Regions from separate parts of the Paenibacillus sp. G34 genome, predicted to be linked through region 1. Evidence: riboswitches for the same ligand, from Rfam matches in the RefSeq annotation. Region 1 holds a riboswitch; the other holds the start of a gene.
What was found. Region 1 has a riboswitch for FMN ahead of ribD (bifunctional diaminohydroxyphosphoribosylaminopyrimidine deaminase/5-amino-6-(5-phosphoribosylamino)uracil reductase RibD). Riboswitches for the same ligand answer to the same signal wherever they lie in the genome.
Positions count from the first base shown of each region.

Region 2: it holds a riboswitch for FMN, as region 1 does, so the genes downstream of both, AC1VYS_RS16200 (DMT family transporter) here and ribD (bifunctional diaminohydroxyphosphoribosylaminopyrimidine deaminase/5-amino-6-(5-phosphoribosylamino)uracil reductase RibD) in region 1, are expected to answer to the same signal.

Region 1 is NZ_CM166469.1:3,970,421-3,975,600, reverse strand. Features, by position in the region: gene AC1VYS_RS17955 (peptidylprolyl isomerase) at 1-254, shown strand, start outside; gene AC1VYS_RS17950 (hypothetical protein) at 525-1,844, shown strand; FMN riboswitch at 1,999-2,166, shown strand; gene ribD (bifunctional diaminohydroxyphosphoribosylaminopyrimidine deaminase/5-amino-6-(5-phosphoribosylamino)uracil reductase RibD) at 2,490-3,593, shown strand; gene ribE (riboflavin synthase) at 3,683-4,351, shown strand; gene AC1VYS_RS17935 (bifunctional 3,4-dihydroxy-2-butanone-4-phosphate synthase/GTP cyclohydrolase II) at 4,459-5,180, shown strand, end outside.
Region 2 is NZ_CM166469.1:3,595,196-3,600,375, reverse strand. Features, by position in the region: gene AC1VYS_RS16210 (DUF3231 family protein) at 1-298, opposite strand, end outside; gene AC1VYS_RS16205 (amidase) at 599-2,107, opposite strand; gene AC1VYS_RS16200 (DMT family transporter) at 2,302-3,282, opposite strand; FMN riboswitch at 3,429-3,582, opposite strand; gene AC1VYS_RS16195 (DinB family protein) at 3,666-4,169, opposite strand; gene AC1VYS_RS16190 (CGNR zinc finger domain-containing protein) at 4,332-4,904, shown strand; gene AC1VYS_RS16185 (amidohydrolase family protein) at 5,109-5,180, shown strand, end outside.

The DNA of each region.
Region 1 (5,180 bases):
GTGGTTCCGGTACTGGCGGTCCTGGTTACACAATCAACTGTGAGATCAACCCGAACAAACACGAGCGTGGAACACTCGCGATGGCACATGCTGGCCGCAACACAGGCGGAAGCCAGTTCTACATCTGCTACCAACCACAGCCACATTTGGACGGACAACATACTGTGTTTGGTAAAGTAAGCAAAGGTATGGAGTTTGTTGATGCATTCGAAGGCCGTGACAAAATGGAAACTGTTGAAGTCGTAGAAGTTTAATTCGATCTGCAACAGAGTAAACACCTTTATGACCCTTGGTACGTTCCTATTACGGAAGTACCAGGGGTTTTGTGCATTTTGCTGCCTTTTTGCAAGATTGTCTTAGATCGTCTTGTCAAAATTAAGCTTAAAGGAACTGGCGGGCGAAGAGATCCTGGGTTATTCTGGCTAAGTACAGACTGAAGGAACCGAATACATGAGGTTTGACAGCACAATGGAGAGTACTGTACTTAGTTACTTTCATGAAAATTTGAAAGGATGTTGTTAACTTTGGAGGTTGTACAGCAGCTTAAATTACTTCAGCACATTTATAGTGGAAGTACGATTTGGGACGAGGAGTTGCGTGCTTCTAGACATACTATGCCTGAGGATGTAACGACTGAGCAGTTGCAGGTTTTAGAGGCAGCTGGACATGAACCCAATCGGTTTGTGAAACCCCAGCATGAGGAGACCATCAGTGAACTGAGAGCATTGGCTGAGCGTTGGACACTTCAGGACGCAGCTCAGGCTTTTGTGGCTTCGTTATGGTCGGCTCCGATGATCTGGCGTTCGCTTCTTACAGGTAAACTAATTGCAGCCTGCATGCCAGATCATGAATATAAGCCGTATCCTTCCAGTCATAAGTGCCAGATCTGCGGTTTGGACGTGAAAGACGGTGTAGATACATCGCTGCAATGGTACTGGCGGATGACAAACGGTACACCGCTGGACGGTGATATTTTTGGACATGTTCTCGCTATGAAGGAGATAGTCTCTTCCCAGGAACCTCCGGTTCCGAATGAATATGATCGCTGGACGCTGCGCGCCGTATTGACGGTATTGCGCAACCTGCCTCCCAAAACGCGTTACAGCAAGGCAGCAGATGCGCTCAAAAAAGAACAACTGCTGCCTTCGAAAAAGATATATGTATATCGTGATCTACTTGAAACGCTGGCACTGGTCGGCATTTTGGACACGCCAGAACAGCCAGGAATGATTACAGCCTTCACATCTTATGCCGAACGCGACAAGAGACCTAACACCCGAGTTGAGGTCCAGGCTCCTTTGGCATGGTGGGATTCATCTGTCGGAATTAACGAGGACAATCTGTCCCGAATTTTCGATGGGTTCGATTGCAGTGATGTGGCGCTAGGAGACAAGCCTGAACCGAATCCACAGTCGAGTGAGACCGTTATTGGTGCATTCGAAAGCAGACGAGGTGTGGGTTCCAAAGCCAAGGTACCGAAAAAATCTCCAGATGCCGGCATAGGTGAGGTGCAGCCAGGAGACGTATATGCGGTGAAAGTACTTAGTGGCGCTTGGGTGACCGTCTACTGTCATGAAGTGAAGGACAAACGTGCTATCGTCGAATATTTGGAGGGTGTATTCCCTGAAATGCCAGGAAAAGAAGAACTTATTTTAACCGTTCGTCCGAGGCCAGATGAACGCTGGCTATGTTCAGCAAGCGGAATCGACTCCACGAGCTGGGTAAGAAGAGTCGCCAGGGATATGGCAGCCCCTGCTGCTTCCCAGCCGAAACCTGGGAGTGTTCCGTTCCACGCTGCAAAGGATTTGAGGCACATGGCAAGCTGGTGTTTTCCTGACCTCTAGACTTTATTTTTTCCGTGGTTGATTGAAATCCGTGTCTCATGAGAGATGCGGATTTTCTAATATAATGCTTATTAAAAGTTAGTATGTGACAAAAAGAAACAAAAATAAATTGATTTTTTGACATTAAAGTGCTAACATCCAATTAATAACGAAAGCGATCCTTCAGGGCAGGGTGTAATTCCCTACCGGCGGTGATGCATATGTCGAGGAATTAAGTTTACCATACGACATGGCAAAGTCCGTGACCTGTCTGCCTACGGCAGATGGCTGATCTGGTGTGATTCCAGAACCGACAGTATAGTCTGGATGGGAGAAGGAGTGGGTGTATGCCAAGCAGGCTGCACTCCGCAGGAGTGATGTTACACAGCATTTATCATCTGATTTGATGTTGTGTAGGGAAAGCTTATTTTTAATGAGTTTTTCTGTACATAATACCGTAACAAAAGAGCTCTTTACCTAATATGTTGTATTCAACAAGGTATGTGTTTGTTTTCACTTGCCTGTTATGCGGATTTGGTGAAGTGTCGTTATGGTTGTACACCATTCACTCCTGTAGATGACAGTAGTCTCTCATCATCCCCACCGGAACGGATTGTTCGGTGGGGATTTTTTAGTTCAAGATTATAACCGTGGGGTGAACAATATATGGAAATGATCAATGATGAATTTTATATGGCGTTAGCACTGGATATGGCAGAACGGTCACAAGGACAGACTGGAATTAATCCTGTCGTGGGATGTGTCGTAGTTAAGGATGGACGAGTTGTTGGTCTCGGAAGCCATCTGAAGAGAGGTACCGGGCATGCGGAAGTGCATGCACTTAACATGGCTGGAAGCGATGCGGAGGGCAGTACCGTCTACGTAACGCTTGAACCTTGCAGTCATTACGGTAAAACTCCGCCCTGCAGCGAACGTTTGATTCATGAGAAGGTCAAACGGGTGGTCGTCTGTTGTGAAGACCCGAATCCACAGGTATCTGGCACAGGTATCAGTATGCTTCGTAAACAAGGTATCGAGGTTGAAGTGGGTGTTTTGCGCGAACGCGGAAGACGTATGAATGAAAAGTTTATTAAATTTATTACAACAGGGCTGCCTTTCGTTACCCTCAAAACAGCATCTACACTGGATGGCAAAATTGCTACTCGCAGCGGAGACAGCAAATGGATCTCCAACGAACCGGCACGTGAAATTGTACATGCGCTTCGCCATCGTCATCAAGGTATTATGGTTGGTGTGGATACGGTTATCGCCGACAATCCAGAGCTGACTACCCGTTTGCAAGTAGAAGGGATTAGTCCGGTACGGATCGTAGTGGATTCCAAGCTGCGTCTGCCTGTAGGCTCCAAAATGGTCAAGGATGGCCTTGCGCCAACGTGGGTGCTTACTACCGATGAGGCTAGCCAGGAAGCGGCAGAGCGCCTTGAAGCTTACGGTGTTGAGGTAATCCGCTGCGGCCCGGGGCCGCGCGTAGATTTGCTGCACGGGCTGAGCAAACTGGGAGAGCGTGATATTGGCTCCATTTTGCTGGAAGGCGGCGGCACACTGAATGGTGCGATGCTAGAAGCACGGCTCGTAGATCGGTTGCTTATGTTTATCGCTCCGAAGATTGTAGGTGGATATGATACACCTGGAAGCTTCCGTTTTGAAGGCGTAGAGCGCATGAGTCAGGCGATCCAATTGCATCAGCTGGAAATTGAGCAAGTTGGGGATAATATCAGTATTGGCGGCATTCCGGTTTGGCCAGAATAAGCCAGAGTAATGCATCACATTGATTTGGACTCGCAAGGATGCGTGCGACATCAAAATATGTACACAGTTTTAGATTAGGAGGCGGCAGTATGTTTACGGGTTTGGTGGAAGAAGTAGGTCAGATCCGGCGCATTGGCCGTAAAGGCGAAGCCTTGGTTCTGAACATCGGAGCTTCTGTCATTATGGATGATCTTAAGATTGGAGACAGCGTCGCAGTTAACGGGGTTTGTCTGACAGCTACTACGCTTGAAGGCGGAGGTTTTACGGCAGACGTCATGCCTGAAACGTACCGTCATACGAATCTGAGTCAACTCCAATCTGGAAGCAAGGTTAATCTGGAACGAGCCATGTTGTCCGGTGGACGATTTGGCGGGCATATTGTGCAGGGGCACGTCGATGGAACTGGAGTCATTGGTAGCATCACGCGGGATCAGAATGCGGTTGTATTTGAAATCAGGCCGGATGACCATGAACTTTTCCAATTTTTGATTCCGAAAGGTTCGGTAACTCTGGATGGAATTAGCCTGACTGTGGTGCAAACGACCCAAAGTTCCTTCACGGTTTCCATTATTCCTCATACGATTGGGGAAACGGTGCTTAACATGAAAAAAACGGGAGATAAAGTCAACATTGAGTGTGATATTTTGGGTAAATATGTAGATCATCTGTTGCAGTACGGCAAAGGTAATCCAGGAAAGAGTAAAGACAAGCCGCGTAGTATTAGCGAAGAGTTTCTCTCGAATCACGGATTTGCCTAAAGCTCGATCGATCTATACAACATAAAGATGGATTTGAATAATCCTTATTTTATTTGCGCAAAAAAAATGTATTCATCAAAATAAACCGGAAACAGGAGGTGCAGCCGATGTCAGAACAATCCGAGCCATCCATTCTGGACTCAATCGAAGCAGCTATATATGATTTGATGCGGGGGAAACCCGTCATTGTGGTGGATGATGAGGACCGGGAGAATGAAGGCGATTTTATTGCTTTGGCGGAAAAGGCGACCCCGGAAGTTATCAATTTCATGATTACCGAAGGTAGAGGCTTAGTCTGTGTTCCGATTACACAGCATCGAGCAGACGAATTGAACCTTAAACCGATGGTTCAGCAAAATACGGATTTTCACGGGACGGCATTCACGGTCTCTGTGGATCACATGGATACTACGACAGGCATTTCGGCGCATGAGCGTTCAATCACCGTTAAAGGTTTGATTGACCCGAACGCGAAAAGCAGTGATTTCCGCAAGCCGGGCCATATGTTCCCGCTGATTGCTAAAGATGGCGGTGTGCTGCGTCGTGCCGGACACACGGAAGCCGCAGTAGATCTTGCAATCATGTGCGGCTCTTACCCTGCAGGTGTCATCTGTGAGGTAATCAAGGAAGATGGCACGATGGCCAGACTTCCAGACTTGCAGGAGATTGCACGTAAGCATGATCTGAAGCTAATCAGTATTCAGGACATGATTCGTTACCGGAATGAGAAGGAGCAGCTGGTTCAGCGTGAAGTGTCTGTACGCATGCCAACCGATTTTGGAGAATTTCAAGCGGTGGCGTATACCAATGCTGTGGATCATAAAGAACA
Region 2 (5,180 bases), 380 kb from region 1:
GATCAGTAAACCTTGCACCAGGAGGAATGTCCTCTAATGCCACAACGGGTCTCTCTGGAAGAGTCGGAGCGGGCGTGATACCGTTCTCGGTTAGTAAGGCGTCACATTCTTTAATTTCCAGTCTGGCCTGATCCAGCAAGTCTTCTAAAATTTTTTTCAAATCTTTGTCTCCGGCGTGATTCATATAAGCCTGATAACAAGAGACAGCTCCTTTGGCTACCATTGAGCACTCCCATACACTATAGATTTCTCCATAATGCATGGGCTCGTTTTTAGGATTTCCACTTAAAATTCCCATCGCTGATCCCTCCTACTAAGTTATTTTTTTCACTACAGTAGGGTTTACATGGCGAGCAAATTTTATTCCGGTGGAGAAGTAGTCCGAAATTTAAGTTTACAACATCATTATTATGTTAACTAAAATCTATTGTCAGAAAGATGGTTACATGGACAATTGTAATTATCATCCAAGATAGTCACATGGACTAAAGAATTAATCAAAAACGATTCAGGTTCACTGCCTGATGCGATTTCTGTTCCACTAAAAAAAAGCCAAACAGTTATGTTCTGCTGGCTTCTTTCCACTTTTATAACTATTTTAAGCTTTTGTCGAGGTTGGAAACATCGGATTGTTCTGCATGCCAACCCACAGTTCTGTATTTTCAAGTTGTCCCGCCAGATGTAATAACCAATCTTCACGGCCTTTGGTTGCCATAACCTGAACACCCATTGGCAATCCTTCTGCAGTCAAATGTATAGGAAGACTAATGGCGGGTTGGCCTGTCAGATTTGCAAGCTGCGTGAACGGGGTGTACGTAAGGCTCGGCTTGAACATCTCATAGATCAGCTCTTGTTGCGCCGTTTTATCGAAATCACTGACGGACATTAGATGTTGAATCTGTTCCGCATGTGGCGTCAGTTCGCCAACCCGTGGTGCTGGAAAAGCATTGACAGGTGTGATGTAAAAATCATACCGTTCAAACAAGGTAGACATCTGCGCAGCCGCCACGTCCCATTCGGCCAAACTATGAACAAATTCAGCAGCAGATACTTTTTTGCCCGCTTCAGCCAGTACCCAAGACTCAATCTCCATATCATCTGCGGTGAGTGAGCGACCCAAGCTACGTTCCATGGAGGAGATCATCGCAGCCATCTCACCGCTGTTCATCATATAATAGTTCTCCATCAGGCGTACGCCATTGACTGGACTTAACTTTTCCTCCACATGATGCCCCTGAGTTCCCAGGAAACGGACCAGTTTCATCACCGCCTCCTTGGCGTCTTCACTGACAGGCGTGCCAACAGGTGAATCCGTCGTATATGCGATACGCCACTTGCGTTGATGCGGATAGTTCATATCAGCAAGGTAACTTCCCGGGAATAATGGTGCATGAAATGCGGCTTCCGGTTGGATAATCTGGAGCGTATCCAGCAGTGCAGCACTGTCTCTGACAGAGCGAGATACTGCAAAATCTATCGAGGCTCCTTGCCACTGGCGTCCAACGCCCGGACCAACGGGAGTGCGTCCGCGGGTTGGTTTTAGCCCAAACAAACCGCTGAAGGAAGCGGGAATTCGAATGGAACCACCGCCATCACTTGCGCCGGCAAGCGGCACGATGCCTGATGCTACAGCGGCAGCGGCACCGCCGCTTGAGCCGCCTGGGGAATGATTCACATTCCACGGATTGCGTGTTGGCCCGTGTAGACGTGGCTCGGTTATATTTTTCAACCCAAATTCCGGTGTATTCGTATGTCCGATCACAATAAAACCTGCTTCGAGCAAACGAGTTACGAAATTGGAGCTGCGAAGAGCACGATGTTCGCTGAACAGACGTGATCCAGAGGTAAGAAATTCTCCTTCCAAAGATTGAGAAATATCTTTGAGGAGCAACGGCACACCTGCAAATGGCTGTTCCCCAGGCTTAACCATGCTGGCTTCCTGCCGAGCACGTGTTTCATATGTACGAATGACTGCATTGAGCTGTGGATTGACTTCTTCCAGACGTGCATAGGCAGCTTCGAGCATTTCAACCGGGGTTACTTCCCGGGAGCGAATAAGTTCGGCGAGCCCTATAGCGTCATAGGAGGTATATGAGAATGAAGACATTAGTAATCGTTCCTCTCTGAAAATAGTTCCTTAATGATTTCATGTTCCAAGTTCCATAAGCCATCGTACCACCTAGACAGACAAAAGACAAAACATCAAGCCATCACAATAGAAGAAAAAACGGCAGAAGAAAAGCACTGCTCACCTCGGAAGGTGAAACAGTGCTTATATTATTTGTACCAGATGAAAATGTATTACTCTGTGCGAAGTTTGGGTGCGGCCTCGGCAATCGGTGTAGAGCGTTCCTGCTGTTTGGAGATCAGGAATAGTGCGATCCAGATCAGGATAAAGCCAAGCAATTGCTCCCAGGTTATCAGCGTACGGAAGGCAATCCAGTTCACGAGTACACCAGCCATCGGGAAGCTGAGTTCCGCCAGGGTTGCTACAGAAGCTTTGGTTGAAGACAATCCTTTATAGTAAAGAAGCAGACTGAGCAAGCCAGGCAATAGTGCCTGCCCCAAAATATTCAGAATGACAGCAGCCTGTGCGCCTGTACCTGCGGGAAGTGTCCAAGGTGCACCTTCATTCCAGGTCATGAAGATCAGGAGCGGAAGTGCAACGACAAAGCGAAGGGAGGTGACCGTCTCATAACGAGCTTGCCCAAGCATTAATCGCCCCATAACGGTAGATCCACCCCACAAAGCTGCGGCACCAAGAGACAGCAGGCTACCTGCATGAATCCAGTTATTCCAGTTGCCGAGCGGTAGGGAGAAGCCAAACGTTAGCAGATATGTTCCTGCCAGCGCAATGATGAACAGTCCGCCGAAGTGACGTGGCAATGTTTCTTTTAATATTAATTTCGCAAGTACAATCGCGAAGAGTGGCTGCATTTTTTGCAATAACAATACCGTGTTGGGATCATTATGGGTAAGCGCCAAAGTGAATAATACCGTTGCCAGGGCTGAGCCGCCCCAAGAGATAAAGATAACAGCAATCCAGTGACGCGCACGCAGTTTCTTCAGATCATCCCGGAACTTCCATAATACCGGTAGCGCAACAAGGCTGACGATGATGTGTTCGATTAGAACAATCTGTGTAGAAGTCATCGTTTTTAGCAAAAGGATGCGGAATAACGGGTCTACACCCCAGAGGGCTGCGCCCAGCACAACCAGCCAAAATCCGGTGTTGCTTCGTTCCTTGCGATAAATCGTTGATGCTGTTGATGTGTTTTCCATATTCAGGACTCCTTCGTCAGAACACGGAATCTTCAGTTGGCAAAATCGACAAAATCCCCCGTCCTTGGCGTATGCCAAATAAACGGGGGACCATTCAAAGACAAGGCGTCAGGGAAAAAGACTTCCCAAATACGGCTTGCCGTTGTGTTGATCTTCTCTCATCCGGACTATACCGTCGGCCTTGGAATCGCACCAAGTCAGTCGCTACTACCAGGTCGGAACCTTAAACAGCGAGTCGCGGGCTGGTTCTATAAGAACATCACCGCCGGTTGGGAATTGCACCCTACCCCGAAGATCCTATTCAATTAATTAGTGTATTGAACAAGTTGTAACCTTATGAAGTTCATCTTATTCCTGTAAACGCTATCAGTTCAAGTGTTTTTTTAGAAAACAATACTCCAGCATCCCTGTTGCCTCCGTAACTGCACAATCTGACCTGCATGATAAGCATCGTGCAGAACCCAGCGGGCAAGCGTCTGAGCCCAGTTGTCTTCGGAATCCATATAAGCTTCTTCAAGTTTCGCTTCCTCTAATGTAGAAAGGGTATCGCGCAACTGCTCAGCCAGTTTCGTGGTTTGTTCCATAAGTTTGTTCCAGCCAGCTTCGTTTGATGGATCGCCGGATATCCCAAACGTAGCTACGTTGGAATCTGCAACGGGTACAGACGGTTCTTTTCCCTGAAGACGTTCCAAAATCCGTTGATTGTAATAAAACATATGATTGGCTAGCTGCCATATGCTCTGTCCACCTGAAGGAGGAACCCAGGCAGCCTGTTCGGCGTTCAGCCCCTCCAGAGCCTTGGACAATGGGACAATCCAGTTACATTGATCCCAAGTATCTTCATTCTGAATAACCAATACATCTAATGCTGTGGTGACCGTTTTCATTTTTAAATTTCATTCCTCTCATGTCAGACTCATCTCGTTCTTGCATCTTCATGCTGGTAACTAGCTAATATGGGTTGAAATGGTTACAATTAATATAACACAATTTGCATGACTGTAACCATCTTTATCTAAATTAGATAGTTACATCAATCGGAGGACCCAATGGATAGATTATGGACAGATTTTGTGAACAGTGATTATCATGATTGGCGTGGCGGGGATCGATCAGAAGACAGACTGGGAAAGGTTAGCTGGCAGCAAGATTTCTTGAATCGTTGGAATTTGGGAGCGCCAGTACCGGCGTCGAATGAAGAGGAATCCGCAATGAGAAGTTTTAGAGATAATTTGCAGTCTCTGGCTATTCGTTTGTCTAACGGAAAGCTCTTTACTGAGAAGGATCAGGCCTGGTTGAATGATTTTATGATGGCTGGAGAAGTGATTAGACGAATAATTACACAAGATCAAGGACTGGGTGTTGCGCTGGTTCCCATTCATAGACATTGGGCTCAGGTGATGGCAGAGGTTGCTGCTGATTTTGCCGTGACACTCGTGGAGGGCGAAGGGAAGAGAATTCGATCCTGTGACAATCCGGACTGCCGATGGATATTTTATGATGATACTCGCAGCAGAACGCAGAAATATTGTGATGATAAGATGTGCGGCAATCTCATGAAGGTTAGACGTTTTCGAGCTAAACGTAAGATGCGTTCTAATGAGGAAAAGAATGAATTGTAACAATACGGTTTAACAATTAAGTTCAATCATCTTACGTACCCGCGAATCTCTATACAGAGCGAAGTTGGAACTTCCAGAATTTGAAAAATATTATCGATTGATATATAATATATATAAACTAGTGAAATTATAGTCATGAGTAAAAAGAAATAAGCAATGGAGATCAAATCATTTTACAAACCATTATGATGGGAGAGGTGTCTCATGGGGACAAGTTATCTTTTGAAGAACGGTTGTGTATTATCGATGGATGCTCGTATTGGTCAGTATAACAGG